Regions from separate parts of the Streptomyces sp. NPDC093544 genome, predicted to be linked through region 1. Evidence: riboswitches for the same ligand, from Rfam matches in the RefSeq annotation. Region 1 holds a riboswitch; each other region holds the start of a gene.
What was found. A riboswitch is a leader RNA that binds a small molecule or an ion and turns the genes downstream of it on or off. The one in region 1 is predicted to bind S-adenosylmethionine.

Region 1 (7,656 bases):
GGTCGGCACCGGCCGTATGCCGGCCCAGCAGCCGGGCGCGCAGATCCCGAAGAAGAAGGTCATCTACACGCAGGCCGAGATCGACCAGCTCGCGGCGTACATCGCCTCGCTGGGCGCCGGTCCTTCGGTGCCGACCAAGAACCAGGTCAGCCCCGAGGGTGCGGACATCGCCAAGGGTGGCGAACTCTTCCGTACCAACTGCGCGCAGTGCCACAACTTCACCGGCAAGGGCGGTGCGCTGTCCGAGGGCAAGTTCGCGCCCGACCTGGAAGGTGTTTCCCCGAAGCACATCTACGAGGCCATGCAGACCGGCCCGCAGAACATGCCTTCCTTCCCCGACACGATCATGTCGGAGCAGAACAAGAAGGACGTCATCGCGTACCTCGACGCGGTCAACGGTGGCGACACCGTGGAGCCGGGCGGCCTCAGCCTGGGCGGCCTCGGGCCGGTCAGCGAGGGCCTGTTCGCCTGGATCTTCGGACTCGGAGCCCTGATCGCTGTCGCCGTCTGGGTCGCCGCTCGGACCGCAAAGGCCAAGAAGTGATGAGTAGCCAACAATCTCCAGAAGAGAACCTGCCCGCCGAGCGGGCCACCGACGACCATGGACACGGTGCCGTGTCGGTGGCGAACGAGAAGGACCCGTTCGCCGACCCGGGGCTGCCGCCCCATGAGCACCGCGTCCAGGACATCGACGAGCGGGCAGCCAAGCGCTCCGAGCGCGTGGTCGCCTTCCTGTTCACCCTGTCGATGCTGGCCACGGTCGGTTTCATCGCCTCGTACGTGGCGATCCCGGCCGACAGGGGCGTCTACATCTTCCCGATCGGGCATGTCAGCGCGCTCAACTTCGCGCTGGGCATGACCCTCGGCGTCGCGCTGTTCGCCATCGGCGCGGGGGCGGTCCACTGGGCCCGCACCCTGATGTCCGACGTCGAGATCCCGGCCGAGCGCCACCCGATCGAGGCGCCGCCTGAGGTCAAGGCCCAGGTCCTGGCCGACTTCAAGCAGGGTGCCAAGGAGTCCGCGCTCGGTCGGCGCAAGCTGATCCGCAACACGATGTTCGGCGCGCTGGCCCTGGTCCCGCTCTCCGGCGTCATGCTGCTGCGCGACCTCGGCCCGCTGCCGGGAACCAGCCTCCGCCACACGATGTGGCGCAAGGGTCTGCAACTCGTCAACATGAACACGAACGAGCCGCTGCGTCCTTCGGACGTCGTCGTCGGCTCGCTCACCTTCGCCAAGCCCGAGGGCCTGGAGGAGCACGACGAGGAGTTCCAGACCGAGATCGCCAAGGCGGCCCTGATGATCGTCCGGCTCCAGCCGGACAACATCAAGGACAAGCGGGAACTCGAGTGGTCGCACGAGGGCATCGTGGCCTACTCGAAGATCTGCACCCACGTCGGCTGTCCGATCTCCCTGTACGAGCAGCAGACGCACCACGTCCTCTGCCCGTGCCACCAGTCCACCTTCGACCTCGCCGACGGCGCCCGAGTGATCTTCGGCCCGGCCGGTCACGCCCTGCCGCAGTTGCGCATCGGTGTGAACGCTGAGGGCTACCTCGAGGCGCTCGGCGACTTCGAAGAGCCCGTCGGTCCTGCTTTCTGGGAGCGCGGATGAGTACTGCGACCACCTCCGACCCGGGCGAGGCGAACTCGCGGAAGAAGGCACCCGCGGGTGAGCGGGTCGCCGACTGGGCCGACGGCCGGCTGGGCATCTACGGCCTGGCCAAGACCAACATGCGCAAGATCTTCCCGGACCACTGGTCCTTCATGCTGGGTGAGGTCTGCCTCTACAGCTTCATCATCATCATCCTCACGGGTGTGTATCTGACGCTGTTCTTCCACCCCTCGATGAACGAGGTGGTGTACGACGGCAGCTACGTCCCGCTGCAGGGCCAGCTGATGTCCGAGGCGTTCAACTCGACCATGCACATCTCCTTCGATGTGCGCGGTGGTCTGCTGATCCGGCAGATCCACCACTGGGCGGCGCTGATCTTCCTCGCCGGCATGTTCGTGCACATGATGCGGGTGTTCTTCACGGGTGCGTTCCGCAAGCCCCGTGAGGTCAACTGGATCTTCGGTTTCCTGCTGTTCGTCCTGGGCATGTTCACCGGCTTCACCGGCTACTCGCTCCCGGACGACCTGCTCTCCGGTACCGGCGTCCGCTTCATGGAGGGCGCGATCCTGTCCGTGCCGATCGTGGGCACGTACCTCTCGTTCTTCCTCTTCGGCGGCGAGTTCCCGGGCGGCGACTTCGTGGCCCGCTTCTACTCGATCCACGTCCTGCTGCTGCCGGGCATCATGCTCGGCCTGGTGGTCGGCCACCTGATCCTGGTCTTCTACCACAAGCACACGCAGTTCGCGGGCCCCGGAAAGACGAACAACAACGTCGTCGGCATGCCGCTCCTGCCGGTCTACACGGCCAAGGCCGGAGGCTTCTTCTTCCTGGTCTTCGGTGTCATCACGGTCATCGCGGGGATCGCGTCGATCAACCCGATCTGGACCATGGGCCCCTACCGCCCGGACCAGGTGTCGACCGGCGCTCAGCCCGACTGGTACATGGGCTTCTCCGAGGGTCTGATCCGCTTCATGCCGGGCTGGGAGATCAACCTCTGGGGTCACACGCTCGTCCTGGGCGTGTTCATCCCGCTGATCATCTTCCCGCTGGTCCTGGTCGCGATCGCGGTCTACCCGTTCATCGAGTCCTGGGTCACCGGCGACAAGCGCGAGCACCACATCCTGGACCGCCCGCGCAACGTCCCGACGCGTACGGCCTTCGGTGTCGCGTGGATCACCTGGTACATGGTCCTGCTGATCGGTGGTGGAAACGACCTGTGGGCCACGCACTTCCACCTGTCGATCAACTCGATCACCTGGTTCGTGCGGATCGCGTTCTTCGTCGCGCCGGTCCTCGCGTTCATCGCCACCAAGCGGATCTGCCTCGGTCTTCAGCGCCGTGACCGGGACAAGGTGCTGCACGGCCGCGAGTCGGGCATCATCAAGCGCCTGCCGCACGGTGAGTTCGTCGAGATCCACGAGCCGCTCAGCCAGGAGGCTCTGCACACGCTCACCGCGCACGAGCAGTACCAGCCGGCCCAGATCGGCCCGCCGGTCGACGAGAACGGTGTCGAGCGCAAGGTGAAGGGCGCGCAGAAGCTGCGTGCCAAGCTCAGCAAGGGCTACTACGGGGACGACAGCCAGATCCCCAAGCCCACCGTCGAGGAGTACAAGGAGATCACGAGCGGCCACGGCCACCACTGATCGCCTCAGCGTTCCTCGCTGATCGCCACGGCTGGAGCCCCGTCCATTGCATGGACGGGGCTCTTTGCCGTCTCCAGGGCTGGATAGGGTGGACTCACCCGTACGTACCCGGGTCGAGTCCACCCGGGTACCTCTCTGAGAACCCCAGGAGCGACCATGAGCGCTGTGAACCCCGCTGGAGGCGACACCGCGGCGGACCGTTCCTGGCCCAGGTTGCTGAACGGCCTGCTCGACGGCCGTGACCTGAGTGCGGACGACACCGCCTGGGCGATGAACCTGATGATGCGCGGTGAGGCGACCGACGCACAGATCGCCGGGTTCGCGGTGGCGTTGCGGGCCAAGGGAGAGACCGTCGAGGAGATCACCGGGCTCGTACGGATGATGTACGAGCACGCCAATGTGATCGAGGTGCCGGGGAAGACCGTCGACATCGTCGGTACGGGTGGTGACGGGGCCAAGACCGTCAACATCTCCACCATGTCGGCGATCGTCATCGCCGGGACGGGCGCGAAGGTCGTCAAGCACGGCAACCGGGCGGCTTCCTCGGCGTCCGGCGCGTCCGACGTCCTTGAGAAGCTCGGGGTCAATCTGGAGCTGACGACCAAGCGGGTCGCGGAGGTGGCCGAGGAGGCCGGGATCACCTTCTGCTTCGCGGTGAAGTTCCATCCGGCGCTACGTCATGTGGGCGCCGCGCGTGGGCAGTTGGGCATCCGGACGGTCTTCAACGCCCTCGGTCCGCTGACGAACCCGGCACGGGTGAAGGCGCAGGCGGTCGGCGTCGCGGACCCCCGCATGGCGCCGATCGTCGCGGGCGTCTTCGCCGAGCGCGGCAACTCCTCGCTGGTCTTCCGCGGCGACGACGGGCTCGACGAGCTGACCATCACGTCCACGTCCCGGGTGTGGGTCGTACGGGACGGAAAGGTCACCGAGGAGACCTTCGACCCGAGGGACGTCGGTATCGACCTGGTCCCGATCGAGGCACTACGGGGCGCGGACTCCACGTACAACGCGGACGTGGCGCGCCGGCTCCTCGACGGCGAGAGGGGGCCGGTGCGGGACGCGGTGCTGCTGAACTCGGCGGCGGCCCTGGTGGCCCTGTCGCCGGGTGACGGATCGCTCGCGGACCAGATCCGCGCGGGGATGACGAAGGCCGCGGAGGCCGTCGACTCGGGGACGGCCAAGCGGACGCTCGAGCGGTGGGTGGCCGCGACCAACGCGTAGCGCCTGCGGCGGTACGGCGGTCACCAATCCGTAGTGCCCTCGGCGAGCCCGCCGGGTGGGGCCGGGCCAAGGCGCCCGGCCCCTTTCGCGTTCCGGGATCCGGACACGGGTTGCGTCGTCTCGATCGGTTCGACTAGGTTTTTCGGCAGGTCATGAGTGACAGTCATGAGGCCCCGGCCGACTGTCCGGCAACCCTCCGTCCGTGGCGGGGTGCCCCGGGTGAAGACCAGGCCGTAGGCAGCGAGGTCTGCGGCAAGCGCGGACCCCTCGCCCTCTTTTGAGCGGTAAAGGCCCAGGGGTCCTGGTCATCGAGGGAGCCTTCTGTGAGCAAGCGAATGCGATAGGGCGTCGAGCCCCTTTTCCGCCTATCCCTTTCACCTTTTGCCGCGCTGAGCGCCACTTCCATGGACCGGCTCGCGCGGTGATTTCCCTGCGTCTCACAGGAGTTCGCCATGTCTGTCTCCACCGTTGCCGCCGCCCAGACCGTTTGTACGCCTCTGCCCGTGTTGGGGCGAGATGTCACCGTCCCGCTCGTCACCGGTGGCGAGGTCTCGTACGCCGCCCTCGACTACGCCGCCAGCGCCCCGGCCCTCCAGCGTGTGTGGGACGACGTGGCCGCGTACGCCCCCTATTACGGCAGCGTGCACCGCGGGGCCGGGTACCTGTCCCAGCTCTCCACCGACCTCTTCGAGAACTCCCGCACCACCGTCGCCGAGTTCCTGGACTGCCGTGACGGCGACCAGGTCGTGTTCACCCGGTCGACCACCGACTCGCTCAACCTGCTCGCCGCCGCCCTTCCGGCCGACTGCCAGGTCTTCGTCTTCGAGACCGAGCACCACGCCTCGCTGTTGCCCTGGCGGGACGCGCGGGTGACGTACCTGAACGCCCCGCGTACGCCGCAGGAGGCCGTCGCGACCCTGGAGCACGCGCTCAGCCACCGCGACCCCCACGGTCCCGCCCTCGTCTGCGTCACGGGCGCCTCGAACGTCACCGGTGAGCTGTGGCCGGTGCGTGAGCTGGCCGCCGCCGCGCACGCGCACGGCGCGCGCATCGTCCTCGACGCCGCGCAGCTCGCCCCGCACCACCCGGTGTCGGTGCGCGACCTCGACGTCGACTGGGTCGCCTTCTCCGGGCACAAGCTGTACGCCCCCTTCGGCTCCGGTGTCCTCGCGGGCCGCTCCGACTGGCTGCTCGAGGCCGAGCCGTACCTGGCGGGCGGCGGCGCCAGCCGCAAGGTGTCGCGGCGTACGGACGGGGGCGTGGACGTGGAGTGGCACGAGAGCGCCGCCCGGCACGAGGCCGGCTCGCCGAACGTGATCGGGGTCTACTCGATCGCGTCCGCCTGCAAGGCGCTCACCGAGGCGGGTTTCGACACGCTCGTCGCCCGCGAGCAGCAGCTGATCGAGACGGTCCGCGCGGGTCTCGCCGAGGTGCCCGAGGTCAGGGTCCTCTCGCTCTTCGGCGACGACGCCCCGCGTGTCGGCGTCATCTCCTTCGTCGTCGAGGGCTGGAACAGCTCGCACTTCGCGGCCGCGCTGTCCGCCGAGTACGGCATCGGAGTGCGCGACGGCCTGTTCTGCGCCCACCCGCTGGTGCGCACCCTCCTCGGCAGCGACCCGCAGACCCAGGGCGAGTGCGGCGCCCCCGAGGCCGCGCCCGGCGAGAAGTCCCTCAACGCCATCCGCGTCAGCTTCGGCGCCGGCACGCCGGACGAGCACGTCGAGCGTTTCGTGCGCGCGGTCAAGGAGCTCGTCCGGGACGGCGCGAAGTGGAACTACCGCACGGAGGACGGGCGTTGCGTCCCGGCGGTGTGATCGCCTGACAGGAGCACGGCGTATACGCTCCCCTTCGGCGGCCGTACGGCGAACAGGGGAGTCACGGGGAGTGCAGGCGCTGCGGGAGACGGATCCACGGCGGATCGGTCCGTACGAGGTGCTCGGGCGGCTCGGCGCGGGCGGCATGGGCGAGGTCTATCTCGCCGAGTCCCGGGCCGGGCTCCGGCTGGCCGTGAAGGTGGTGCGGGCCGAGCACGCGGAGGACCGCACCTTCCGCGCCCGGTTCCGCCAGGAGGTGCGGGCCGCGCAGACCGTCGGCGGGACCGGGACGTACACCGCGCGGGTGGTCGATGCCGACCCCGAGGGCGAACGGCCTTGGATGGCAACGGAGTTCGTCGACGGGCCGAACCTGCGCGACGCGGTGCTCGACGGCGGGCCGCTGCCCGAGGACGCGGTGCTCACCTTCGCGGCCGCACTGGGCGAGGCCCTCGCCGCGATCCACGCCAAGGGCATGGTGCACCGCGACCTCAAGCCGTCCAACATCCTGCTGGCGCCGGACGGTCCGCGAGTCATCGACTTCGGGATCGTACGGGCGCTGGAGGCGACGGCGATGACCCGCACCGGCACCCTGGTCGGCTCGGTCGGATACGTCTCGCCCGAGCAGATCCGCAACGGCTCCGAGGTGGGGCCGCCGAGCGACGTCTTCGCGCTGGGCGCCGTGCTCGCGTACGCGTCGAGTGGCCGCGAGCCCTTCGGGGAGGGCCAGGACTCGGTGATCCTGCTGCGCATCGTGACGCGGGACTTCGATCTTTCCGGGGTTCCTGCGCGTGTGCTTCCGCTCGTCGAGGCCTGTCTGCGGGAGGAGCCCGGGGACCGGCCCACCCCCGAGGAAGTGGTCGAGGCCGCCGGACACTCGGCCGCCTCCCTGCGGGCGGCTCTGCGGCCGGGGTGGCTCACCTCCGCACCGGCGACGGTCGCGGGGGACGAACGGTGGCTTCCGGAGCGCGAGTCGGGCGAGGGAGAGAGCCGGGTCGAGTACATCGCCCCGGCGACGGTCACGGGCGCTTCGGCGCCGGACCGCATACCGGAACCCCAACGGCGTTCGCGGCGGGGGCTGTTGACGGCTGTCGCGGGTGGGGCGGTGGTTGCCGCCACCGGGGGAGCCGGCTGGGGGCTGTGGCGGCCCGGGCGGGAGAGCGGAACGCAAGGAGCCGGGTCCCCGGAATCCCCTCAGACCGCGTCCGCGGCGGGCGTGGAGAGTCCAGCCGCCCTCGCCTGGCAGTACGACGCCGCCGGGCTCGGCGGCATGTACGGACCTTGCGTCGCCATGTCGCCGGACGGCGAAGTCGTCTACCTCGGGGACGCGAACGGCAAGCTGCACGCCCTGTCCCGTGCGGGCGGGCGGC
Region 2 (7,656 bases), on a different contig from region 1:
TTCTCGGCTGTGGGGGGTGGGCCCGCGACCGTGGCTCGGGGGCGTGCGGTGGTGAGGCTCGGAGCGCTGGCCAGCAGTCGACGGGTGTAGTCGTGCTGCGGGTTCTCGAGGATGTCGCGGGTCGGACCGGTCTCGACGACCCGTCCCTGCGACATGACCACGATCCGCCGGGCACGGTCGGCGGCGACGCCGAGGTCATGGGTCACCAGCAGTACCCCGGTGCCGGTCGCTTCGGTGAGGTGCTGCAGGTGGTCGAGGATGACCCGTTGCACGGTGACGTCCAGCGCGCTGGTCGGCTCGTCGGCGATGATCAACTTTGGTTTGGCGGCGATGGCGATGGCGATCAGGGCCCGTTGCCGCATCCCGCCGGACAGTTCGTGCGGGTACTGCCGGGCGCGGGTGGCCGCGTCGGGCAGCCCGGCCAGGTCCAGGACGGCGATCGCGTCCAACGGCGCGGAGCGTCGCGTCGCCAGCTGGTGGATGCGCAGCACTTCGGCGACCTGCTCACCGATGCGTTTGACCGGGTTGAGTGACACCGACGGGTCCTGCGGCACGAGCCCGATCCCCGCGCCGCGCACCGTGCGCAGCTCCCGTTCCGACAGCGAGGTGAGGTCGTGCCGGCCGAAGCGGACGGTACCGGCGTCGATGCCGCCGTTCGCCGCGAGGAGCCGGATGATCGCATGCGCGGTCGTGCTCTTGCCGGATCCGGACTCGCCGACCACTGCGGTGACTTCGCCCGGCCACACGTCGAGATCCACGCCCTGCACGGCCTGTACGGTGCCGCCGCGGGTGCGGTACGACACCGACAGGTCCCGCACCTCCAGCAGCGGTTCCCTTCCACCGCTCGGGTCGGTGGCGGTCGCTTCGGTGGTCACGACCTCGTTCGTGGCGGCATGGTTCGTCACGGCTTCATCCGTCTCGGGTTCGTTCGTCAGCGGGCCGGTCATCGCTGCCGGGACCATTCGCCGTCCAGCGCGCGTGCGATGCGGTTGGTGGCCAGCACCGTCGCGGCGATCACCAGCCCGGGCAGCGCGGTGAGCCACCATGCGTTGCCCAGGTAGTTGCGTCCGTCGGAGATCAACGTGCCCCATTCCGGCGCCGGTGGCGGCGCTCCGTAACCGAGGAAGCTCAGTGACGAGACGGCCAGGACGGCGGTGCCGAACTCCAGAGTGGCCAGCACGATCACCGGGCCCATCGCGTTGGGCAGCACATGCCGGCCAAGGACCGAGTACCAGCGGGCCCCGCAGGAGCGGGACGCCTCGACGAAGACCGCCTGCCGCACCCGCAGCACTTCCGCACGCATCACTCGTGCGAAGCCGGCGACGCTGGCGATCCCGACCGCGACCGCGACCTTCACCGTTCCATAACCGAGGGCGGTGACCAGGGCCAGTGACAGGAACAGCGCCGGGATCGACAGCAATACGTCGACGAAGCGCATCACCACGTCCTCGACCCAACGGCCCACGAACCCGGCGACCAGGCCCAGCAGGCCGCCGACCAGGAAGGCGACGCCCACTGCGATCAGCGTCGCCTTCAACGACAGCTGCGCACCGTGCACCACCCGGGAGAACAGGTCACGTCCCAGTTCGTCGGTGCCGAACCAGTGCGCGCCGCTCGGGCCCTGGAAGTTCTGCGACGGCACCCCCTGCAGTGGGTCCTGCGAGGTGAACAGCCCCGGCCAGAACGCGGCCAGTACTACGAGTACCACCGCGAGGACCGATACCAGCAGGCCGGGTCGCAGAAGGAGGAACCGGGCCACGCGCCTGGGTTCGAACCCGCGCGCCGGGCCGGGGTCGATGTCCGGCTCGACCGGTAGTGCCAGGCCGAGCGCGGCACCGGCGGTGGCATCCTCGACAAGGGTCTCGCTCATGCGGGCCGCACCTTCCTGTTCGAGGCCACCACGATCCGCGGGTCCAGCAGCGGATAGACGAGATCGACGAGGAGGTTGGCCACCACGAAGATCAGGGCTCCGAACACCACCACCCCCTGGACCAGCGGGATGTCCTGGGCCGTGACCGCCGCGGCCGTAACCCGGCCAAGGCCGTCGCGGGAGAACACCGTCTCGACGACCACCGAGCCTGCGATGAGTTGCCCGGCCAACAGCCCGACGATCGTCAACGCCGGCAGCGACGCGTTGCGCAGCGCGTGCCGCAGGTGAATGCGCAGTCGGCTCGCGCCCTTGGCCCGCGCGGTCTCCACATAGGCCTGATCCAGCGCCGTGAGCAGGCTCTTGGCCAGCACCTGCGAGACCAGGGCGCCGGTCGGGATCGCGAGCGTCACCGCCGGCAGTACCAGGCCAGGCAGCCCGTCGTTGCCGAACGCGGGGAACCATCGCGCCCGGAAGGAGAACAGCTCGACGAGCACCAGCCCGACCCAGAACGTCGGTACCGACACCCCCAGTGGTGGCAGCGACAGCAACAGCTGCCGCAACCACCGCTGCGTGGTGTAGGTCGCCAGCGCCGCCAGACCGCCACCGAAGACCACCGCGAGCAGCAGGGCCGCTCCGGTCAACTGCAGCGTCTGCGGCAGCGCGTCGGCCAGCGTCGAGGTCACCGGCCGACCGGTGGAGACCGCGTTTCCGAAATCACCGCGCACCGCGTTGCCGAGATGGTCGGCGTACTGCACCAGCACCGGTTTGTCGAAGCCGTACTCATGCCGCAGTGCGGCGATCTGCGCCGGATCGATCTGGCCCGAGTCCGCTCCGGCGCCGGCCATCGCCGAGACCGGATCACCGGGCAGATAGTTCAGTATGAAGAACGACACCGTGTAGGCCGCCCAGAGCACCCCGAGTGCCTGTGCGAGACGCTTGATCACATAGCGACGCATTCCCTGCTCACCTCCTGCTGCCGACGACCCGATCGGACGCTCCGTCGCGCATCCACCGGTGGCTAGCCGATCCAGGTGTCGTGCAGCTGGATCCGGCTGGAGGCATCGAAGTTGAGGTTGTGCACCTTCTTCGCCACCCCCAGCTGGGTCTGCAGCTCCACCACGGGAATGACGTAGGCGTTCTGCACGATCAACTGCTGTGCCTGGCCGACCAGTTCCTTCCGCTTGGCCGCGTCGGCCGTTGCCGCCTGCTGGGTCAGCACCGTGTCCAGCGGGCCCGTCGGCAGGTGGTAGAGGTTGGCCAGCTTGGTGGAGTACTGGGTGCGCAGGATGTCCGGGTCGGCGCGGGTCAGGTTGCCCCACGACGCGTCGAAGTCGCCGGACTGCAGCACCGTGGCCAACTGGGAGGTCTGCGTCTCCTTGAGCACCACGTCGACTCCGACGGCCTTGAACTGCTGCTGGATCAGCTCCAGCGCCGGCTGGTTGGTGGCCGCGTTCGCGAACCACCTGACGGTCAGGCTGAGCTTGGTGCCGTTCTTCGACCTGATGCCGTCACTGTCGACCTTCCAACCGGCCGAGTCCAGCAGGGACTTCGCCTTCGCCGCGTCGAAGGCCAGGTCGGAGCCCTGGTCCGCGTAGTCCGGTGTGGTGTACGCCAGGATGCTGGTCGCCGGCCTGGTGCCGGTCGGGTACACGGTGTCGACGATCTGCTGCCGGTCGATGGCGAACAGGAGTGCCTGACGCACCTTCGCGTCCTTCAGCAGCGGGCGTGAGTTGTTCAGCGCCAGGTTGAACACCGCACCGGGATTGGCCCGCCGTTGCAGGTTCACCTGGCCGCCCGTGAGTGCCGCCTCGTCGGCCTTGCCGACGCTGCTGATCGCGTCCACCTGACCGGACTGCAGGCTGCCGGTGCGCACGCCCGATTCGGGCACCACCTTGAACACCAGCTTGTCCAGGTACGCCTCGCCCTGTTTGGTCCACAGCGACGAACCCCAGGCGTACTTGCTGCGCTTGGTCAAGGTGATCGCCTGGTTCTGCACGTAGCTCTGCAGCGTGAACGGCCCGGACCCGACCACACCCTTGCTGCACTTCTCCTGCGGGCTCCGCTTCGCGCTAGCCGACGACTCGATACCCAGTGAGTGCGTCGACGTGGCCTGGAGGAACTGCGCGTTCGGCTGCTGGAACTTGACCCGCACCGTGAGCGGATCGACCGCGGTGGTGCTGTCCACGCCGCTCAAGTACCCCTGGGCCAGCGTCCCCAGGGCGCCGAGCTTCGGCACCGCGTCGAAGTTGTCCTTGACCACCTGCGCGGTCAGCGGTGTCCCGTCGCTGAAGGTGACACCCGATCGCAGGTGGAAGGTGAACGTGGTCGCGTCGGAGCTGATGTCCCAGCTCTTCGCCAGCCACGGCACGATCTTGCCGGTCTTGGGATCCTGGTCGGTCAGGGAGTCCACGATCTGGCGCAGGGAGTAAATGGTCTCGTTGCTGCTCACTTGCTGCGGATCCACGCAGCCCACGTCGGAACCCACCGCGAAGGTCAGGGTGCCACCGGACTTGGCCGGGCCGCTGTCGCTGGTCGAGCTGTCGCTGCTGCTCGACGTGCAGGCGCTCAGCAGGAGGCTGCTTGTCACAAGTGCGGCGAGTGCCGCCCACCGGGTAGGTCGGGAATCCGGACGCGATATCACGGAATGGGTTCTCCTACTCCAAAGTCACCGCGCACGTGCCTGTGCGGACCAGGGCGATGCGTGGCGGAAATGCTCGGAAGGTGCCAAAGGGGAAGGGTGCCGACGAAGGCGTGACAGCGCCGCGGGCTCCGACAGCGCTGTGGGAGCCCGCGGGGAGTTGCCTGCGGGTGTCAAAGCCGTCGGCGAACGTCACTCAGGACGGCGGGAGGCAAGGACGCAATCAGCCGTGACACAGACAGCTGGTGAAGAGCTGCAGGTCGATGTGGCGACGGCGCGACAAACCGGAGAACACCGCAGCGGCCGCGATCGAGGCACTCAGATCACTGCTGTGCCGCACGCTGGTCCTCCCCATCTCAGGCCCGATCAACGGGCCACGCGCTTGCGGGGTCGGTGACCCTGCCGGGCTTTCACCTGGAGCACCCCACCGCGGTGGAGGGTTGCCGGTCAGCGAGCCAGGGCTTGACGCTAACACTCAATGCCGCTTGAAACGTTAACGAGCGTCGCCATGATCCGTCAATGGCGACAGGGGAGTTGGACAACGCTCGGCAGGACGGATCGAACCGCGCAGGGCTCGGGAACGGCTGGCCGAACTCGCCTGACCAGGTGCCGGCCGGGGCCCGAGGCGCCCTGACTCAAGAAGTCGCCCGCACTGGCTGTTTTATCGATCCGGATGGCCTTCCTAGATTTTTCCTGAAATCTGGGTATGGTTTCGCCCAAATATGTGGCTTTACCCCAGATGTGGTCACATCCTGAACGCAGGAGATAAATGTGTACCTAGCAACTAGTCGGGGCGAGTTCCTGACTCTGGGCGCTTGGAGGGAAAGGCATGCAATGGAGCAGCCTTCAAAACACCCACGGCCGGCGGGCCCGACTCGAACGTTCTCGGGACATTCAACCCGTCCCCCCGACTTTGCCGGTCCGCGGCGACAGGGGAGCCGAGCCCGTGGATGACCGGCGTGTGGACCTGGCCGCCGCTTACGCGGCGCCAGAACTATTGGCGATTCGAGACCGGCTGCTTGTCGCTCTGGCGTTCTCGTCAGGCGTCTTCGAAGCGATCTGCTTTCTCTCCTTCGGGAAGGTCTTCACGGCGTTCCAGACCGGAAACCTGGTGTTTCTCGGCCTTGGAGTAGCCGGCACGAGGCCGCCTGCCGGCCCGGATCCCGTTCGCGTGGTGATTTCACTTGCCGCGTTCGCCGTGGGGGCCGCGCTGGCAACTCGGATCCTGACCGCGTTCAACGGCGACCAAGAGATGGAGGACTCCGAGGTCTTCGAAGCATGGCCGCGTCGTGTCTCCATCGCGCTCTGCGTCGCGACGGTGGCGCAGGTCGGTTTCCTCGTCGTGTGGATGGCGACGTCTCCGTCGAGCCTTGTGTCCAACATTCTGGTCGCCCTCAACGCCTTTGCGATGGGCCTGCAGATGAATGCCGTTCGGTCGCTCCATGTGCCGGGCATCTCCACCACGGCGGCTACGGCCACCTTCATCAGCTGGATCTCCGGTATCTCGACCTGGACTCTCAAGCCCGCCGCGGCGCGCCGCCTGACCGGGGTCCTGGTGGGCATGGTGGCCGGCGCCTTCGTCGGAGACTGGATGCTCAGCCACGCGCACACCTACGCGCCGGTGCTGCCAGTGGTCGTGATCGCACTCGTCATCGTGATCGCCTCCGTGGCGATGAAGCAGAAGCCCGCGCGATAGCGCCCGACGAGCGGATCCCCTCCACCGTGTCGATACGGCCGACGCGATGGCCGTCCCGGCTCGGGCCGATCGGCACGGTGGCGGGGGTCCGACTACTTCCCGTTCCCCCGGGCCCGCCCGCAACGGTCGGCCGTACCGCACAATGGTGCGATGATCGACGGCACTTCGCGGACAACAGCCCAGCCGCCGCCCCGGTTGATCAAGGACGACGAGCTGACCGACCATTCCGTCGTGGCCAACAGCACCATGAACCGCGGACGGGTTCTGACAGGCGTCAACAGCTACACCCGCGAACTCGGCTTCGCCCCCACAGAGTTCCTGAACGGCAGCGACAGCGACCATGGCTCCGTGCCGTCCTGGCTGGACCTGTGCAGCGGAGAAGGGTTGGCCCTCCGCGAAGCAGCCCAGCGACTCCCGCAAGCCGCGTTGACCGGCGTGGACCTGGTGGGCCCGCGGCTGCGGACAGCGCTGCCCGACGGCCTCGAACTCATCACCGCGGACCTCGGCCGTTGGTCCCCAGGGCGCCGCTACGACCTGGTCACCTGCGTCCACGGACTGCACTACATCGGCGACCGGCTCGCCCTCCTGGAACGGGCCGCCTCCTGGCTCACCGGCACCGGCCTGCTGGTCGCCCACCTCGACCCTTCGACGCTGCGGCGGCCCGACGGCGGTGACGCTTCCCGGCCGGTCCTGGCCGCGCTGCGTGCTGCCGGTTTCCATTACTCGGCCCGTCACCACCGCCTCAGCCTGCGGGGCGGCCGCCGCATCGCCTTGCCCTTCACCTACCTCGGCGCCGACCCCCACGCCGGCCCCAACTACACCGGCCAGCCGACCGTCGCGTCGTACTACCGCCCCCGTTCGGAGAGCCCTCGTGCGGAGGCGACAGGTGATGCGGAAGGGCGCGATGACTTTCCAACGGCGCGGCAGTCTCCACTGCCGTAACCCCTGGCGTGAGGAAGAGGAGCGAGTCCCGTGCGCATAGTGATCAGCGAATTCATGAGCCTGGACGGCGTAGTACAGGCACCGGGTGGACCCGATGAGGACATCGAGGGTGGCTTCGCTCACGGCGGTTGGACTCACCCGTTCTTCGATCCGGAGGTGGTGGGCGGCGCCTTCGCCGACGCACTGAACAAGGCCGACGCGCTGTTGTTCGGACGCCGCACGTGGCAGTCGATGGCCGCGGCGTGGCCCGAACGTGGCGGCGATCCGTTCGCCGACCGGATGAACGGCATCCCGAAGTACGTGGTTTCCCGAACGCTGGGTGATGACGATCTGACGTGGACCAACACCAGGCGCGTCCCCGGCGATGAAGCCGTCGCCCACATCCGCAAGCTGCGCGAGACGGACAGCGGCGACCTGTTGGTCATGGGGAGTCCCACACTCGTACGCACCCTCCTGCGCGAGGGCTTGGTCGACGAACTCCGGCTCATGATCATGCCGGTGATCCTCGGC
Region 3 (7,656 bases), on a different contig from region 1:
GCCATGGAGCGCCGTGGGTTCGGGGGGCCCGGGGCGAAGGAGCGGGCGATACGGGAGCAGCTGGGGTTGGCGCCTGTGCGGTATTACCAGCTGCTCAACGCGCTGATCGATGATCCGCGGGCGCTTGCGCATGATCCGGTGACGGTGAATCGGCTGCGGAGGGTTCGGGAGGGGCGGCGGGGGGAGCGGTGACGGGGGGGGGGGGTGGTTTTTCGCCCCCTCCGCCCCTTCCCGTCCCGTATCTGGGGGCTGCCGCCCCCAGACCCCCGCTTTCGGCCTGGACGGCCTCGTCCTCAATCGCCGGACGGGCTGAAAAGATCTCCAGCCCCGTTAAAGTCGCCGTATGGCCAGCCATGCGGATCCCCTGCCGATCCCCACCACCCCCGCCGGCCGCGCCGGCCTCGACGCCATCCTCGACCGCCCGGGCCACGTGGTGATCGGGCTCGACTTCGACGGGACGCTCGCGCCGATCGTCGCGGACCCCGAGCAGGCCCGCGCCCACCCGGACGCGGTCCCCGCACTCGCGGCCCTCGCCCCGAAGGTCGCCTCCGTGGCGGTCGTCACCGGCCGGCCGGCCTCCGTGGCGGTCGAGCACGGTGGCTTCGCGGGTGTGCCGGGACTGGAGCACCTGGTCGTGCTCGGGCACTACGGCGCCGAGCGCTGGGACGCGCGGAGCGGCACGGTCAGTGCCCCCGCCCCGCACCCCGGCGTCGCAGCCGTCCGCGCCGAGCTGCCGGGCCTTCTCGACACGGTCGGCGCCTGGAAGGGCACCTGGATCGAGGAGAAAGGCCGGGCCGTCGCCGTCCACACCCGTCGCGCGGCGGACCCGCAGGCGGCGTTCGAGGCCCTGCGCGAGCCCCTCACCGACCTGGCCGGCCGGCACGGCCTGATCGTCGAGCCGGGCCGCATGGTTCTGGAACTCCGCCCGCCGGGGATGGACAAGGGCGTTGCCCTCCTCGCGCACGTCCGCGAGACCGCCGCCGAAGCCGTCCTCTACGCCGGGGACGACCTCGGTGACCTCCCCGCCTTCGCCGCCGTCGACAAGCTCCGCGCCGAAGGCATCCCGGGCCTCCTGGTGTGCAGCGGCAGCGCGGAGGTCACGGAACTGGCGGAGCGGGCCGACCTGGTGGTGGACGGCCCGGCGGGAGTCGTGCAGCTGCTGAGGGCCCTGGCGGCGCGGCTCGGTTAGGGCCTGCCCTCCAACTCCCGCAACTGCTCCAGGAACCACTGCGCCGGAGGCAGCGCAGTCGCCGCGGCAGCGAGCCGCTTCGTGCGCTCCGCTCGCTCCCCCGCCCCCATCGACAACGCCTCGTGCAACGCCCGCGCCGTGCCGACCACGTCGTACGGGTTCACCACGATCGCGTCCTCGCCCAGCTCCTCGTACGCCCCCGCTTCCCGGGACAGCACCAGCACGCACCCCTCGTCGGAGACGACCGGCACCTCCTTGGCGACGAGGTTCATGCCGTCCCGGATGGGGTTGACCAGGGCCACGTCGGCGAGCCGGTACGCGGCGAGGGAGCGGGCGAAGTCGTCCTTGACGTGGAGGACGACCGGGGTCCAACCGGGTGTGCCGTAGGTGGAGTTGATGTCGTCGGCGACCCGTTGCACCTCGGCCGTGTAGTCGCGGTACACGGCGAGGTCCTGCCGGGACGGGTAGGCGAAGGCGACGTGCACGACCCGCTCGCGCCAGTCCGGCTGGTCCTCCAGGAGCTGCCGGTAGGACAGCAGTCCGCGCACGATGTTCTTCGACAGCTCGGTGCGGTCGACCCGCACGATCGCCTTCCGCGGCGCCCCCTCAGCCGTCGCCCCGATCTGCTCACGCAGGGTGGCCATCCGGTCGGCGACATCCGCCTCGTGCGAACGCTTGCGCAGGAAGTCCGCGTCCGCGCCGAGCCCGTGCACGCCGACGCGGGTGTCACCGAGGCCGCCGACCAGCTCCTGCGCGCACGCGGTGAACGCGGACGCCCAGCGGTGGGTGAGGAAGCCGAGGCGGTCCGCGCCGAGCATGCCGCGCAGCACCTGCTCGGCGATGTCGTCGGGGAGCATGCGGAAGTAGTCGACCGGCGCCCACGGCGTGTGCGAGAAGTGCCCGATCCGCAGGTCGGGGCGGAGCTCCCGCAGCATGCCGGGGACCAGGGTGAGGTGGTAGTCCTGTACGACCACCACGGCGCCCTCGGCAGCCTCGTCGGCCAGCGCCCGCGCGAAGGCCCGGTTGTAGGCCTCGTACGACGCCCACTGGCGCCGGAACTCCACGTCGAAGACCGGCTCCAGCGGCGTCTGGTAGAGCATGTGGTGGACGAACCACAGCACCGAGTTGGCGATCCCGTTGTAGGCGTCCGCGTGCACCTCGGCGTCGATGTCCAGCATCCGTACGCCGTCTTCGCCGACCCCGCGCCGTACCGCCTCGCGGTCCCCGTCGCCGAGCACCGAGCACACCCACAGGGCGCCCGCGTCCGGGCCGATCGCCGACAGGCCCGAGACCAGGCCGCCGCCGCCGCGCTTGGCCTGTAGCTCGCCGTCTTCGCGCACGTCGTAGGAGACCGGGCCGCGGTTGGACGCGACGAGGATCCGGTGGGAGCCCTGCGGGGATGCCGTGGAAGCAGCAGTCGAAGCCGTGGAAGCCATACGCCTCAATCTAGCCCGGCCCGGAAACGCTCAAACGTACGGACGGGGTGCCGCGGAGACGTATACCGCCGACGGATTACGCCGCTTTGCGTGACTGATACTCCGAGATTTCCGACATCGGAGGCCGTTCCTCCGTATCGACCGAGTACGTGCGCGGCTCGAAGCCGGACTCGCCCCGTTCGAACTGGGTGATGGCCGGCCGGATGAGGTGGCCGCGGGCGAGCCGGAGCTGTGCGGTGCGATAGATCGCGGCGGACATCCGGCCCAGCGCCTGGCCGTCCTGGTGCCGGTGCTTGCGGACGCCGACGTCGACCTGGGCGAGCGCGTCCAGGCCCACCAGGTGCAGCGCGTCGACGAGCATGCCCAGCTCCACGCCGTATCCGACGGGGAACGGGAGCTGTTCGAGGAGGGTGCGGCGGGCCGCGTACTCGCCGCCGAGCGGCTGGACGAAGCCGGCCAGCTGCGGCCAGTGCATGTTCAGCAGGGGGCGGGCCATCAGTTCGGTCACGCGACCGCCCTGACCGGCCGCAGTTCTGCCGGAGGTGGGTTCACCCGGCAGGTTCAGCGGGCGGTCGTACATCGCCTTGACCAGGTCCACGCCCGGATCGGTGAGCAGCGGCCCCACGATCCCGGAGACGAAGTCCGACGAGAACTCCTTGAGGTCCGCGTCGATGAAGCAAACGATGTCACCGCTCGTCACGAGGAGTGACCGCCACAGGACCTCACCCTTGCCGGGCACGGCCGGGATGCGGGGGAGTATTTCGTCCCGGTGAACGACCCGGGCACCGGCGGCGGCGGCGACCTCGGAGGTGCGGTCCGTCGAGCCCGAGTCGATGACGACGATCTCGTCGACGAGGGGGACTTTGCGAGTCATCAGGTCGCGGCGGATGATGGAGACGATCTCGCCGACCGTCGCCTCCTCGTTGAGCGCGGGCAGGACCACGCTCACCGTGGAGTTGGTGGATCGTTTCGCGGCTATGAGCTTCTTGAGCGGCCGGTCAGTCACGGACCAGGAGCGCGTGCTCAGCCAGCGCTCGACGTCTTCAAGCACGTGCGGCTCTCCCTTGCGTTCATTGGGATGCTTGTGCCCGTCGCCGCGGCAGCGTTTGGTGTGTCGCTGGCATCTCGCGGTTCGGACGGCTCTCTCCACCATCCAGGCCTTCGGTTACAGTCTTGAACAACGCTGATGACCATCGCATGTCGGGGGTCGCTCAGCGCACAACTGAATACCGCTCATCCAGAGGGGCAGAGGGATACGGCCCGTTGAAGCCCCGGCAACCCTCCAGCTGGTTCTTGTCACGTCGACGTGGTGAGGCTCCCGGCTCGGGAAGGTGCCAAATCCGTCTCACGGCGAAGTGCGTCGTGAGGAAGATGAGGAGAAAGGGCCTCGCCTCCATGGCTGCGCAGACAGTTGCAAGCACCACTGCAAACACCACGAACACCGTGACCTCCCCGGATTCCGCGAACTCCGTCGATCTGGGCCCCGCCGCCGCGCTTTCCTGCCGCGAGTGTGGACACCGTGTACCGCTCGGTCCGCTCTTCGCCTGCGAGGAGTGTTTCGGGCCGCTGGAGATCGCGTACGACTTCTCGGCCTACGAGACCGAGGACCTCCGCAAGCGCATCGAAGCGGGCCCCGCGAACATCTGGCGTTACGCGCCGCTCCTGCCGGTCCCGGCGGACGTCGCGGAGAAGCCGAACATCAACCCCGGCTGGACCAAGCTCGTCAAGGCCGACAACCTGGCCCGCGCGCTGGGCGTCACCCCCGGCAAGCTCTTCGTCAAGGACGACTCCGGCAACCCGACGCACTCCTTCAAGGACCGCGTCGTCGCCCAGGCCATCGAGGCCGCCCGCGCCTTCGACTTCACCACCCTCTCCTGCTCCTCCACCGGCAACCTCGCGGGCGCCGTGGGCGCGGCCGCCGCCCGCGCCGGCTTCCGCTCCTGTGTGTTCATCCCGCACGACCTGGAGCAGGGCAAGATCGTCATGGCCGCGGTGTACGGCGGGGAGCTCGTCGGCATCGAGGGCAACTACGACGACGTGAACCGCTTCTGCTCCGAGCTGATCGGCGACCCGGCCGGCGAGGGCTGGGGCTTCGTCAACGTCAACCTGCGGCCGTACTACGCGGAGGGCTCGAAGACCCTCGCGTACGAGATCTGTGAGCAGCTCGGCTGGCAGATCCCCGACCAGCTGGTCATCCCGATCGCCTCCGGCTCCCAGCTCACGAAGATTGACAAGGCTCTTCAGGAGCTGATCAAGCTCGGCCTTGTGGCGGACAAGCCGTACAAGATCTTCGGTGCCCAGGCGGAGGGCTGCTCGCCGGTGTCGGTGGCCTACAAGGCCGGCCACGACGTCGTACGGCCCCAGAAGCCGAACACCATCGCCAAGTCGCTCGCCATCGGCAACCCGGCCGACGGGCCGTACGTGCTCGACATCGCGCGGCGTACCGGCGGCGCCGTGGAGGACGTGAACGACGAGCAGATCGTCGACGCGATCAAGCTCCTCGCGCAGACGGAGGGCATCTTCGCCGAGACCGCGGGTGGCGTGACGGTGGGTGTGGCGAAGAAGCTGATCGAGAACGGTCTGCTCGATCCGACCCTCACCACCGTCGTCCTCAACACCGGCGACGGTCTCAAGACCCTGGACGCGGTGGCCTCGGACACCGGGCTCACCGCGACCATCCGCCCGAACCTGGACTCCTTCCGAGAGGCTGGCCTCGCGTCATGAGCGTCAACGTCCGCATCCCCACCATCCTGCGCACCTACACCGGCGGCAAGGCCGAGGTGTCGGCCGAGGGCGGCACCCTCGGCGAGGTGATCGCCGACCTGGAGCAGAACCACACCGGCATCGCCGCGCGCGTCCTGGATGACCAGGGCAAGCTGCGCCGCTTCGTCAACGTGTACGTGAACGACGACGACGTCCGCTTCGAGCAGGGCCTGGAGACGGCGACGCCGGACGGTGCGGGCGTCTCGATCATTCCGGCCGTCGCCGGAGGCTGACCGTCATCCGCCGTCACGTACGGTGATTGTAGTTACCTTGGGTAATTGCAATCACTGAGAGTTCATCGAATTGCCCCCTCCGTGAGAGAAGCGGAGGGGGCAATTCTGTATGGTTGAGCGCGGTACAGTTGGGGAAGCTGCTTCGCCTTCGAGTTGGTTTTATGCCGGGCGCATATGAGTCCTTGCCCGATGCCCGACAAGAAGTAGCCAAAGTGCCCCGCCTTTTTGAGCCGTTTATGGCATTTACGGGGCCCGACTTGCCCTGAATCTTTGCGAATTCTCCGCATATTCCCGATCGGTCGTGCCCAGAATTCTCGTCCGATTGACCTGTTGCAGAGGGCAGTTGGACAGATACATTCAGCCGCGGTCGACGCGTTCCGGCGCACACCCCCAATCTTTGGGGGGTGAGGTATGACCCGGGCCCGCGAAGTGCGGTCCTGTGCAAGGGCCAGTAATAGGGGAGTTAGGCATGGCTCAGGGCACCGTCAAGTGGTTCAACGCGGAGAAGGGGTACGGCTTCATCGCGGTCGACGGTGGTGCGGATGTATTCGTCCACTACAGCGCGATTCAGATGGACGGCTACCGCACCCTTGAAGAGGGCCAGCGGGTCGAGTTCGAGATCTCGCAGGGCCAGAAAGGGCCGCAGGCGGACATGGTCCGGCTGGCGACCAGCAGCTGAAGCACGCGCCGACTGACTGTTCTGTTCGACGTGACGAAGGGCCCGCATCCCCCGCCAGGGGATGCGGGCCCTTCGGCCTGCCCGCCCGTCCGCGCCTCCGTCGGCCTGTCCCTCTCACCTCTCTTCGCGCCGTGCGCGCCCCCCGCCCCACCTGGGGATCTTCCGGAGTCGCTTGCACTCGGTAGGGGCGAGTGCTAATCATTGGCGTTAGCACTCTGCAGGTGAGAGTGACAACGAGGACCGGGTCAGTGAGGCCCGCAGGCCAAGTGGGGCAAGGAACCACGAGGCACGCAGGCCGTCCGTCGCGGGCGCGGGCGCGGTCCGGAGCAATCCACCCCAGTCCGGGAGGACCACTTCACATGGCCAAGATCATCGCGTTCAACGAGGAGGCGCGGCGCGGTCTCGAGCGCGGGATGAACCAGCTCGCCGACGCCGTCAAGGTCACCCTTGGTCCCAAGGGCCGCAACGTCGTCCTCGAGAAGAAGTGGGGCGCCCCCACGATCACCAACGATGGTGTTTCCATCGCCAAGGAGATCGAGCTCGAGGACCCGTACGAGAAGATCGGCGCTGAGCTGGTCAAGGAAGTCGCCAAGAAGACGGACGACGTCGCCGGCGACGGTACGACCACCGCGACCGTTCTGGCGCAGGCGCTGGTCCGCGAGGGCCTTCGCAACGTAGCCGCGGGTGCCAACCCGATGGCCCTCAAGCGTGGTATCGAGAAGGCCGTCGAGGCCGTCTCCGGTGCCCTCCTTGAGCAGGCCAAGGATGTCGAGACCAAGGAGCAGATCGCTTCCACGGCCTCCATCTCCGCCGCCGACACCCAGATCGGCGAGCTCATCGCCGAGGCTATGGACAAGGTCGGCAAGGAAGGCGTCATCACCGTCGAGGAGTCCCAGACCTTCGGTCTGGAGCTTGAGCTCACCGAGGGTATGCGCTTCGACAAGGGCTACATCTCGGCGTACTTCGCCACCGACATGGAGCGTATGGAGTCCGTCCTGGACGACCCGTACATCCTGATCGCCAACTCGAAGATCGCCAGTGTCAAGGACCTGCTCCCGCTCCTGGAGAAGGTCATGCAGTCGGGCAAGCCGCTGCTGATCATCGCCGAGGACGTCGAGGGCGAGGCTCTGTCGACGCTGGTCGTCAACAAGATCCGTGGCACCTTCAAGTCCGTCGCCGTCAAGGCGCCGGGCTTCGGTGACCGCCGCAAGGCCATGCTCGGCGACATCGCCATCCTCACGGGCGGCGAGGTCATCTCCGAGGAGGTCGGCCTCAAGCTGGAGAACGCGGGTGTCGACCTGCTGGGCCGTGCCCGCAAGGTCGTCATCACCAAGGACGAGACGACGATCGTCGACG
Region 4 (7,656 bases), on a different contig from region 1:
GAATGCTGCGGACCCACGCGCCATAGCCGGTGGCGAGTTCGCGGGCGGTGCCGTCGTCCTCGGCGACGACGACGTCCGCGGAGACGCTGACGTACGGCTTGTCGAGTACCTCGGACGGCTGGAACGCCGCCCGATACCCCTCCGCCGCCTCCAGCACCGTCCCCGGGCTGACGTGGTAGTTCGCCGCGAACCGCAGGCCGTTGCGGCCCGCGACGTCGGCGCTCTGTCCGCCGCTGCTGCCCAGGATCCACAGCTGTACGTCGGCGCCCTCGCCCGGGACGACGTGCGCCTCGACGCCGTCCGCGGAGCGGTATGTGCCCGCCAGCAGCGCGAGGATGTCGTCGATCTGTTCGCCGTAGTCCTGCGACTCGGCGTTCGGCTGCTGGAGCAGCGTGCGCTGGAGCGCGATGCGGGGTGAGCCGAGCAGAAACTCGAAGGAGAACCTCGGTGGGATCCGCAGCCCGTTCGGGGTACGGCCGTCGACGACCGGGGTGGCCGTCGGCAGCGGCGCGGCGGGCCCTCCCGGCGGGCGACCGCCGGAACGGCCGAGCCCCAGATCGAGGCGCCCGGGGTGCAGCGCGTCGATCAGTCCGAACTCCTCGACCGTGGAGAGGGCGGTGCGGTGACCGAGCTGTACGGCACCGGAGCCGAGCCGGATCGTCGAGGTCGCGGAGGCGGTCAGGGCGAGGACGACCGCCGGTGAGGTGCCGGCCACGCCCGGGTTGAGATGGTGCTCGGCGAACCAGTAGCGGGCGTACCCGAACTGCTCCGCCCGCTGGGCCAGGTCGATGGAGTTGCGCAGCGCCTCGGTCGCGGTGGAGCCGGACGAGATGGGGATGAGGTCGAGGACGCCGAGGGGGATGTCGGACATGAGAACGGGTGCTCCTCAGCGGTCTGCGTGCGCGGATACGGAGTCGGACGCGGATTCGGGCTCGGGTGTACTCGTGACCGGCGGCTCGCCCGTGGCTGCCGACGGGTCGCTCGTGGCCTCCGACGGCTCGGCGAACACCGGGCCCCACGCGAACGGCGGATCAGGAATCTCCCGCCGCAGCACGGGCGCGATGTCGGACTGGAAGAGTTCGAGGGAGGCGCGGTGCTGGGCTCCGGTCAGCCCGTTCGCGTCGGCTTGCAGATGCTGCACGGTGTGCCCGAACTGCTCGTGGTAGCGGTGCACCTTCTCGATCACCTGCTGCGGACTGCCGATCAGCGCCGAGCTGCGCTCCACGAAGTCCTCCAGGGTCAGGAACACCGGCTCCAGGCCCAGCCTCTTCTGGAACGCCAACTGCCCCTCGAAGACCGGCCGGTAGGCGGCTATCGCCTCCTGCGACGTACGCGCCGCGAGGTAGCCCGCCGACCCGGCACCGACCGCGATCCGGGCCGGGTCGTGACCGTAGTGCTCCCACCGCTCCCGGTAGTAGCGGATCAACTCGGCATACGGCTCTATGGGGTTGGTGACGTTCGCCGAGAACAGCGGGTCGCCGTAGCGGGCGGCGAGGTCCACCGACTCCTTGCTGGTCGCGCTGCCGTGCCAGACCCGGATTGGCTGCTGGAACGGCCGGGGCCACACCTCGGCCTCGTTCAGCTCGGGGCGGAAGCGGGTCGCGGCGGTCACCTTGTCCTGCCGCCAGATCTGCCGGAACACCTCGTAGCCCTCGGCGTTACGGTCCCACTGGTCCTCGGGCGTGACGTGGAACAGCTCCCGCTGAGCGGTGCCGTTGCCCTTGCCGATGATCAACTCCAGCCGTCCGCCGGACAGATGGTCCAGCGTCGCGTAGTCCTCGTACGCGCGCACCGGGTCCAGGAGGCTGAGCGTGGTGACCGCCGTGAACAGGCGGATCCGGGAGGTGAGCGCCGCGATGTGGCTGAGTACGACGGGCGGCGAGGAGGAGATGAACGGCCGCTCGTGCCGCTCCCCCACGCCGAAGCCGTCGAAGCCCAACTCCTCGGCGAGCAGCGCGTTGTCGATGACCTCGCGAAAACGCGCGTTGGTCGGTTTCCGCACGCCGGTCACCGGGTCCGGCGCGTGCACGATCAGGGTGATGGCGAGGAACTTCATGATGCGACCCGCTCGGCAGGCGCGTCGGCGTCGGGGTGGGCCAGGCCGAGGTGGTCGCGCAGGGTCGTGCCCTCGTACTCCGTGCGGAAGACGCCGCGTTCCTGGAGCAGCGGGACGACGGTGTCGGCGAAGCCGTCGAGGCCGCCCGGAGTGATGTGCGGGACGAGGATGAAGCCGTCGCTGGCGTCCGCCTGGACGAAGTCGTTGATGGTCTCGGCGATGGTGGCCGGGGAGCCGACGAACGACTGACGGTTGCCGGTCTCGATGACGAGGTCGCGGATGGACCACTTGTTGGCGGCCGCGCGCTCCCGCCACTCGCGGGCGGTGGCCAGCGGGTCGCGGTACATCCGTACCTGGGCACGCCCTCGGGCGATGGTGTGCTCGCCCGGGTCCGGGTCGATGTCGGGAAGCGGGCCGTCCGGGTCGTACGCGGACAGGTCGCGGTTCCAGACGAACTCGAGGTGCTTGATGGCGGTGGCGCCGCTGACCTGTTGGCGCCGCACCGCGCGGGAGATCTCCTCCGCCTCGGCGTCCGTGTCACCGAGGACGAAGGTGGCGGCGGGCAGGATCAGCAGCTGGTCGTGGGTGCGGCCGTGCCGGGCCAGGCGCCCCTTGACGTCCGTGTAGAACGCCTGCCCCTCCTTGAGGGTGCTGTACCGGCTGAAGATCGCGTCCGCGCCGGCGGCGGCGAACTCGCGTCCTTCGTCGGAGTCTCCGGCCTGGAAGATGACCGGGCGGCCCTGCGGGCTGCGCGGCACATTGAACTGCCCCTCGATGTCGAAGTGCTGCCCCTTGTGCACGAATGCGCCGGCCTTCGCGTCCCGCAGGAAGGTGCCGCTCCCCTGGTCGGCGACGATCTCGTCCCTGTGCCAGGAGTCGAACAGTTCGTTGGTGGTGGCCAGGAACTCCTTGGCCCGGGAGTACCGCTCGTCCTGCGGGAGGAAGCCGCCGCGGCGGAAGTTCTCACCGGTGAAGGCGTCCCAGGAGGTGACGACGTTCCAGGCGGCTCGCCCGCCGGAGAGGTGGTCGAGGCTCGCGAACTGACGGGCCACCTCATAGGGCTCGTTGAACGTGGAGTTGATGGTGCCGGTCAGGCCGAGATGCTCGGTGACGGCGGCGAGTGCGGTGAGGATGGTGAAGGTGTCGGGCCGTCCGACGACGTCCAAGTCGTAGATCTTGCCGCCCTGTTCGCGCAGCCGCAGGCCTTCGGCGAGGAACAGGAAGTCGAACTTGGCGCGTTCGGCGGTCCGCGCGAAGTGCGCGAAGGAGCTGAACTCGATGTGGCTGCCGGCCGCGGGGTCGCTCCACACGGTGGTGTTGTTGACGCCGGGGAAATGCGCCGCGAGGTGGATCTGCTTGAGCGGCTTGTCCGTTGACTTGCTCATGAGTGAGGTCCCTCCGGCTCAGACGTGGGCGGCGTAGCGGTTGGCGGGGCGGGCGAGCCCCAGCAGCCCGCGCAGGGTGTCGGCCTCGTACGAGTGCCGGAAGGCGTTGCGGCGCTGGAGTTCGGGGACCAGACCCTGGGTGATCGCCGGGAGGTCGTGGCCGGCGACGGCAGGACGCAGCCGGAAGCCGGTCAGCCCGGACTGCTGCAACTCCTGCAGAAGGTCGGCCAGTTGTACGGGGGTGCCGGTGAACACCCGTGCGTCGCTGGTGTACGGATAGCCCGCGAGGGCGTCGAGACGCTCTCGCCGGTCCACCGCGGCGGTGGGGTCGTTGTCCAGGAACACCACCAGGTCACCGAAGAGGTTCAGCGGCTCCTCGGCGCGCCCGGCCGCCTCCTGTTCGGTGCGGACCGCGGCGATGATGGCACGCGCCTCCTCGACGTCGTGCGGAGTGACGTATCCGATGTCGGCGCTGCGACCGAGCAGCCGGAACGGCGCGCCCCCCGCGGACCCATGGGCCAGCGCGGTGACCAGGGGCTGACCCTGCGGCGGACGGGGCGTGATCGAGGGGCCCTTGACACTGAAGTGCTTGCCCTCGAAGTCGATGTAGTGGAGTTTGTCGCGGTCGACGAAGCGGCCGGTGGCGACGTCCCGGATCTCCGCGTCGTCCTCCCAGCTGTCCCACAGCCGGCGCACCGCCTCGACGTAGTCGCTGACCTCGTCGAAGAGATCGACGATCAACTCCTGCAGGGCCGGGGTTTCCAGGTCTTCGATACGGAGCTCCGGGAACGTACGGCGGCCGAAGTGAGCGGCCTCGTATCGCCGCGCGGACGCCTGCACCCGCACGCCCGCGCGGCCGGTGCTCACATAGTCGAGAGTGGCGATGGCCTTGGATATATGGAAGGGCTCTGTATGTGTGGCCACTACGGTCGGCACCAGCCCTATGTGGCTGGTCAGCGGTGCGACGCGGGCGGCGATGAGGACGGCGTCGAGTCGGCCGCGTACCTGGTCGGTGCGTGCGTCCGGTTCGCTGAGTCGCGCGGACTGCGGACCGAGCCCGTCCTCGATGGTCACGAAGTCGAGCAGGCCGCGCTCGGCCTCGGTGATCAGGTCGGTCCAGTACGAGGCGGTGAACAGATCGTGGGGGCGGGACACCGGTTCCCGCCAGGCGGCCGGGTGCCAGCCCGCGCCGTCGAGGGCGACAGCCAGGTGCAGTGCGGCGGGAGAAGAAGAGGAAGAGGGCGACGACGTTGACGAGGACACGAAAGGGGTGCCTTCCTGATCGACCGTATGAGATCGCCGGGCCTCGACTGAGAGGGTGCGGCGGCGGGGTGACAGGTCAGGGACGACAGAGCGCGCCGGCCACGCGCTGAAGGTCGATGTGCGGCCGGGAGTACAGGTGCACGCGAGGGCGCGGGGCGAGAACCAGGACAAGAAGACGGGGCACGGTCTGCATGTCCGTCACCTCCGCCCTTCCGGCTCGGCGGGCTGGAGGCCGCGCCGGCATCGCGCTTGCGGAACCCGGGGCGGGTACCGCCTGGTCGTCACCTGGAGCACCCCGCCGCGGAGGAGGGTTGCCGGTCAGCAAGCCAGGGCTTGACGCTGACGCTCATAACCTGCTGGGGACGTTACGGGAGGCCACAGCGGTGCGCAATGCCCAGGGATCATGCTCGTTCTCACATCGCAATGCGTCCTCAGCAGGGACAACCACCGGGCCGCGCAATCTGTTCCGCGCTGCCCGTTCGGCCTGATGCACGCCGGATGACCACCTGGTGAGACTGCGCCGCAGGCCTTCTTGACGGCCTCACGGAGCGCACCGACACTGACGGGGACGGTCACGATTGTCAGCGCCCTTCGGGCAGGTTCTTCCTGTCCGTGAGGTCAACAGCCCCGGCTCGCTGGCAGGCAACCCTTCCACCGCGACGGGGTGCCCCGGGTGACGACCGGGTTCCGCCGGTGCGGCGGGACAAGCGTGGTCTCGCGTCTCGCGAGCCCCGAGTGTGGGACAGGTGGGAATGGCCAACAGCGGTTTGACGAGGCGCCTGCACATCGATTTGTTGCGTGTCTCCAGCGCCTACTAGTCCGAGCGATCCGGACCGGTACGTAGCGCAGTCACTCCGTTCCGCCGCGGTGCCCACAAGGTGGCCGTGGCCTCCCCATCCCATGGAGAGTCATGTCCGAGACAATCTCGCACGCCTCAAACACCGGTACCTCCAGCACATGTACCTCAACTCCGTGCGTCCCCGGCTCACTTGACGCGGTCCCTCACCCCCGGATCACCGCGACACCGTCCGCACGCCCGCACCGCTTCCGCAGCCGTATCGGAGTCGGTCTCGCCGGCGGCTTCTACCCGGCGCCGCACCGGTACGAGTTGTATCTGTCCGCGCATTGTCCCCTCTCGCTGCGGGTCTCCATCACCCACGGCCTGCTGGGTCTCAAGGACTCGGTCGCCACCACACTCCTGGCGCTCCCCGCCGACACCCCCTCCGCGTTCGTCTCACTGCGCGGGGCGTACGAGGCCACCTGGCACCACTACGACGGTCCGCTGACCGCCCCCGCGCTGTGCGACCGGTGGAGCGGACGCGTCGTCAGCAACCACACGCCGGACATCCTGCGCGATCTCGGCGACCTCTTCGCCGACCGGGCCGGATCCTGTCACTCCCCGCTCCGCCCGTCGGAACTCGCGGCGGACATCGACGCCCTGCGCGACCTCCTCGACCGTGATGTCACGCCGAGTGCGCCGTCGGCGGAACGGTCGGCGGCTCTCGACCTGCTGAACCGTCAACTCGCGTCTGGTCCCTACGCGTTGGGCAAGGAACTGACCGCGGCGGATGTGGACCTCTGGGTCGCCCTCGTCCAGCTCGAAGCGGAGCACGACCTCTCCTCATACGCACTCCTCCAGGACTATGTGCGACGTCTCGACGCCCACCCGGCCTTCCAACGACAGCTGTAGCCGCAAGCAGGAATGCTCGTCACGTACGGGATTCCAGGGCGGCCCGGGTGTCGTTGCCGTAGACGCCCGTCTCGTCGCCCCGGATCCCGTACCACAGCTGGAAGCGGGCCACGGCCACGGTGAGCGTGGGGTCGTAGGTGCCGCTCGTGGCGCCGCTCTCGTACACGTCCGGGATATCGAGCAGCCGTTCCTGGAGCTCCGTCACATCGGGGCCGCTGTCTCCCTCCCGGAGGGTGCCGGTGCCGTCCGGGTCGGCGGCACCGGAGGGGGCCTGGTCGACGGGTGCCGTGGCGGAGGGGACGGCGCCGGCCTGTGGTCCGCCGTCACCGTCACTCCCGGGCAGCAGCATTGCCAGGGCGAATCCGGTCAGCGCGGCCGCCGCCACCGCGCCGACAACCGCGGCTCGGCGCGGGCCCGTGGCGTGTCCGTGCGCATGGCCGAGTTCAGGCCCGGGCGGTGTTGCGGGCCTCGTCTCCCCGCCGGCGGCATAGTTCTCGCCGGCTATGGTGGGCGGCAGCTCCTCAGTCTCACCCTGGTGCGCCGACGATAATCTGATCGACTCATAGCCTTCGTCCGGGCCGACACCCTGCTGATCCTCACGGAACTCCCTCACCAGTTCCGCGAGGGCCTCCGTCCGGCGGCGTTGCTGGACGTAGGTGGGTACGAGCGCCGGGCGGCGCACAGGCTGCTCACCTTCGGGCGGTATCGACACACTGCTCTCCTTCCGTGCGCGCGGTCTCCCGCCATCCCCGTGGAGAGATACGGAGGCACCGGCACGGGAGTTCAACCGACGCCGACGACCTCGTCGTCGCCGGACGGAAGAACTACGCGCAAACGCGGAACGTCACCCGTTCTGGTCACTGTCCGTAGTTCTGGCCGTCTTCCGCACATCCCGCCGTGCGACGAGCCAGCGCCCGCGCGACAGTCGTACAACGTGAAGAATGGGTGCAAGGGGGTAAGACCACCTTCGGGAAGCGGAGAGGGTCGCGGTGGGTACGAGCAAGGAACGGGATGTGCCGGCCCGGCAGCGCCTCGACATGGCGGACGCCGTGCCACTGCTGCTCGACGCCCGTATGACGGTGACCAGCTGGCCCGCGGACGCCGAACGGCTGCTGGGATACCCGGCCGGCGAGGCACTGGGACGGCTCGCCGCCGACCTGCTGATTCCCGAGGACGCGGCACGGCTCCCGGAGCTGGCCGAGGGGTGCAGCGGTGACGGCGGCTGGGCGGGCCTGCTGTCCGCGCTCCACCGGGACGGGCAC

Region 2: another riboswitch for S-adenosylmethionine. It lies ahead of AB0N66_RS15555 (ABC transporter substrate-binding protein); the one in region 1 lies ahead of AB0N66_RS02405 (aminotransferase class V-fold PLP-dependent enzyme).
Region 3: another riboswitch for S-adenosylmethionine. It lies ahead of thrC (threonine synthase); the one in region 1 lies ahead of AB0N66_RS02405 (aminotransferase class V-fold PLP-dependent enzyme).
Region 4: another riboswitch for S-adenosylmethionine. It lies ahead of AB0N66_RS37820 (putative leader peptide); the one in region 1 lies ahead of AB0N66_RS02405 (aminotransferase class V-fold PLP-dependent enzyme).

The regions. Positions count from the first base shown of each region.
Region 1 covers NZ_JBFBEA010000002.1:14,148-21,803, forward strand. Annotated here, with positions in the region: gene AB0N66_RS02385 (c-type cytochrome) at 1-544, shown strand, start outside; gene AB0N66_RS02390 (Rieske 2Fe-2S domain-containing protein) at 544-1,611, shown strand; gene AB0N66_RS02395 (cytochrome bc complex cytochrome b subunit) at 1,608-3,254, shown strand; gene trpD (anthranilate phosphoribosyltransferase) at 3,411-4,475, shown strand; SAM riboswitch class IV at 4,624-4,740, shown strand; gene AB0N66_RS02405 (aminotransferase class V-fold PLP-dependent enzyme) at 4,928-6,289, shown strand; gene AB0N66_RS02410 (serine/threonine-protein kinase) at 6,360-7,656, shown strand, end outside.
Region 2 covers NZ_JBFBEA010000009.1:108,191-115,846, forward strand. Annotated here, with positions in the region: gene AB0N66_RS15540 (ABC transporter ATP-binding protein) at 1-962, opposite strand, end outside; gene AB0N66_RS15545 (ABC transporter permease) at 944-1,870, opposite strand; gene AB0N66_RS15550 (ABC transporter permease) at 1,867-2,826, opposite strand; gene AB0N66_RS15555 (ABC transporter substrate-binding protein) at 2,889-4,511, opposite strand; SAM riboswitch class IV at 4,882-4,991, opposite strand; gene AB0N66_RS15560 (YoaK family protein) at 5,455-6,204, shown strand; gene AB0N66_RS15565 (class I SAM-dependent methyltransferase) at 6,355-7,146, shown strand; gene AB0N66_RS15570 (dihydrofolate reductase family protein) at 7,177-7,656, shown strand, end outside.
Region 3 covers NZ_JBFBEA010000007.1:344,389-352,044, reverse strand. Annotated here, with positions in the region: gene AB0N66_RS13350 (DUF3263 domain-containing protein) at 1-192, shown strand, start outside; gene otsB (trehalose-phosphatase) at 344-1,189, shown strand; gene AB0N66_RS13340 (trehalose-6-phosphate synthase) at 1,186-2,625, opposite strand; gene AB0N66_RS13335 (glucosyl-3-phosphoglycerate synthase) at 2,702-3,676, opposite strand; SAM riboswitch class I at 3,856-4,003, shown strand; gene thrC (threonine synthase) at 4,021-5,349, shown strand; gene AB0N66_RS13325 (MoaD/ThiS family protein) at 5,346-5,621, shown strand; gene AB0N66_RS13320 (cold-shock protein) at 6,091-6,300, shown strand; gene groL (chaperonin GroEL) at 6,660-7,656, shown strand, end outside.
Region 4 covers NZ_JBFBEA010000036.1:70,571-78,226, reverse strand. Annotated here, with positions in the region: gene AB0N66_RS37840 (LLM class flavin-dependent oxidoreductase) at 1-871, opposite strand, end outside; gene AB0N66_RS37835 (LLM class flavin-dependent oxidoreductase) at 887-2,056, opposite strand; gene AB0N66_RS37830 (NtaA/DmoA family FMN-dependent monooxygenase) at 2,053-3,441, opposite strand; gene AB0N66_RS37825 (LLM class flavin-dependent oxidoreductase) at 3,460-4,704, opposite strand; gene AB0N66_RS37820 (putative leader peptide) at 4,781-4,897, opposite strand; SAM riboswitch class IV at 4,945-5,058, opposite strand; SAM riboswitch class IV at 5,275-5,420, shown strand; gene AB0N66_RS37815 (putative leader peptide) at 5,457-5,522, shown strand; gene AB0N66_RS37810 (glutathione S-transferase C-terminal domain-containing protein) at 5,615-6,394, shown strand; gene AB0N66_RS37805 (peptidoglycan-binding protein) at 6,414-7,106, opposite strand; gene AB0N66_RS37800 (SpoIIE family protein phosphatase) at 7,384-7,656, shown strand, end outside.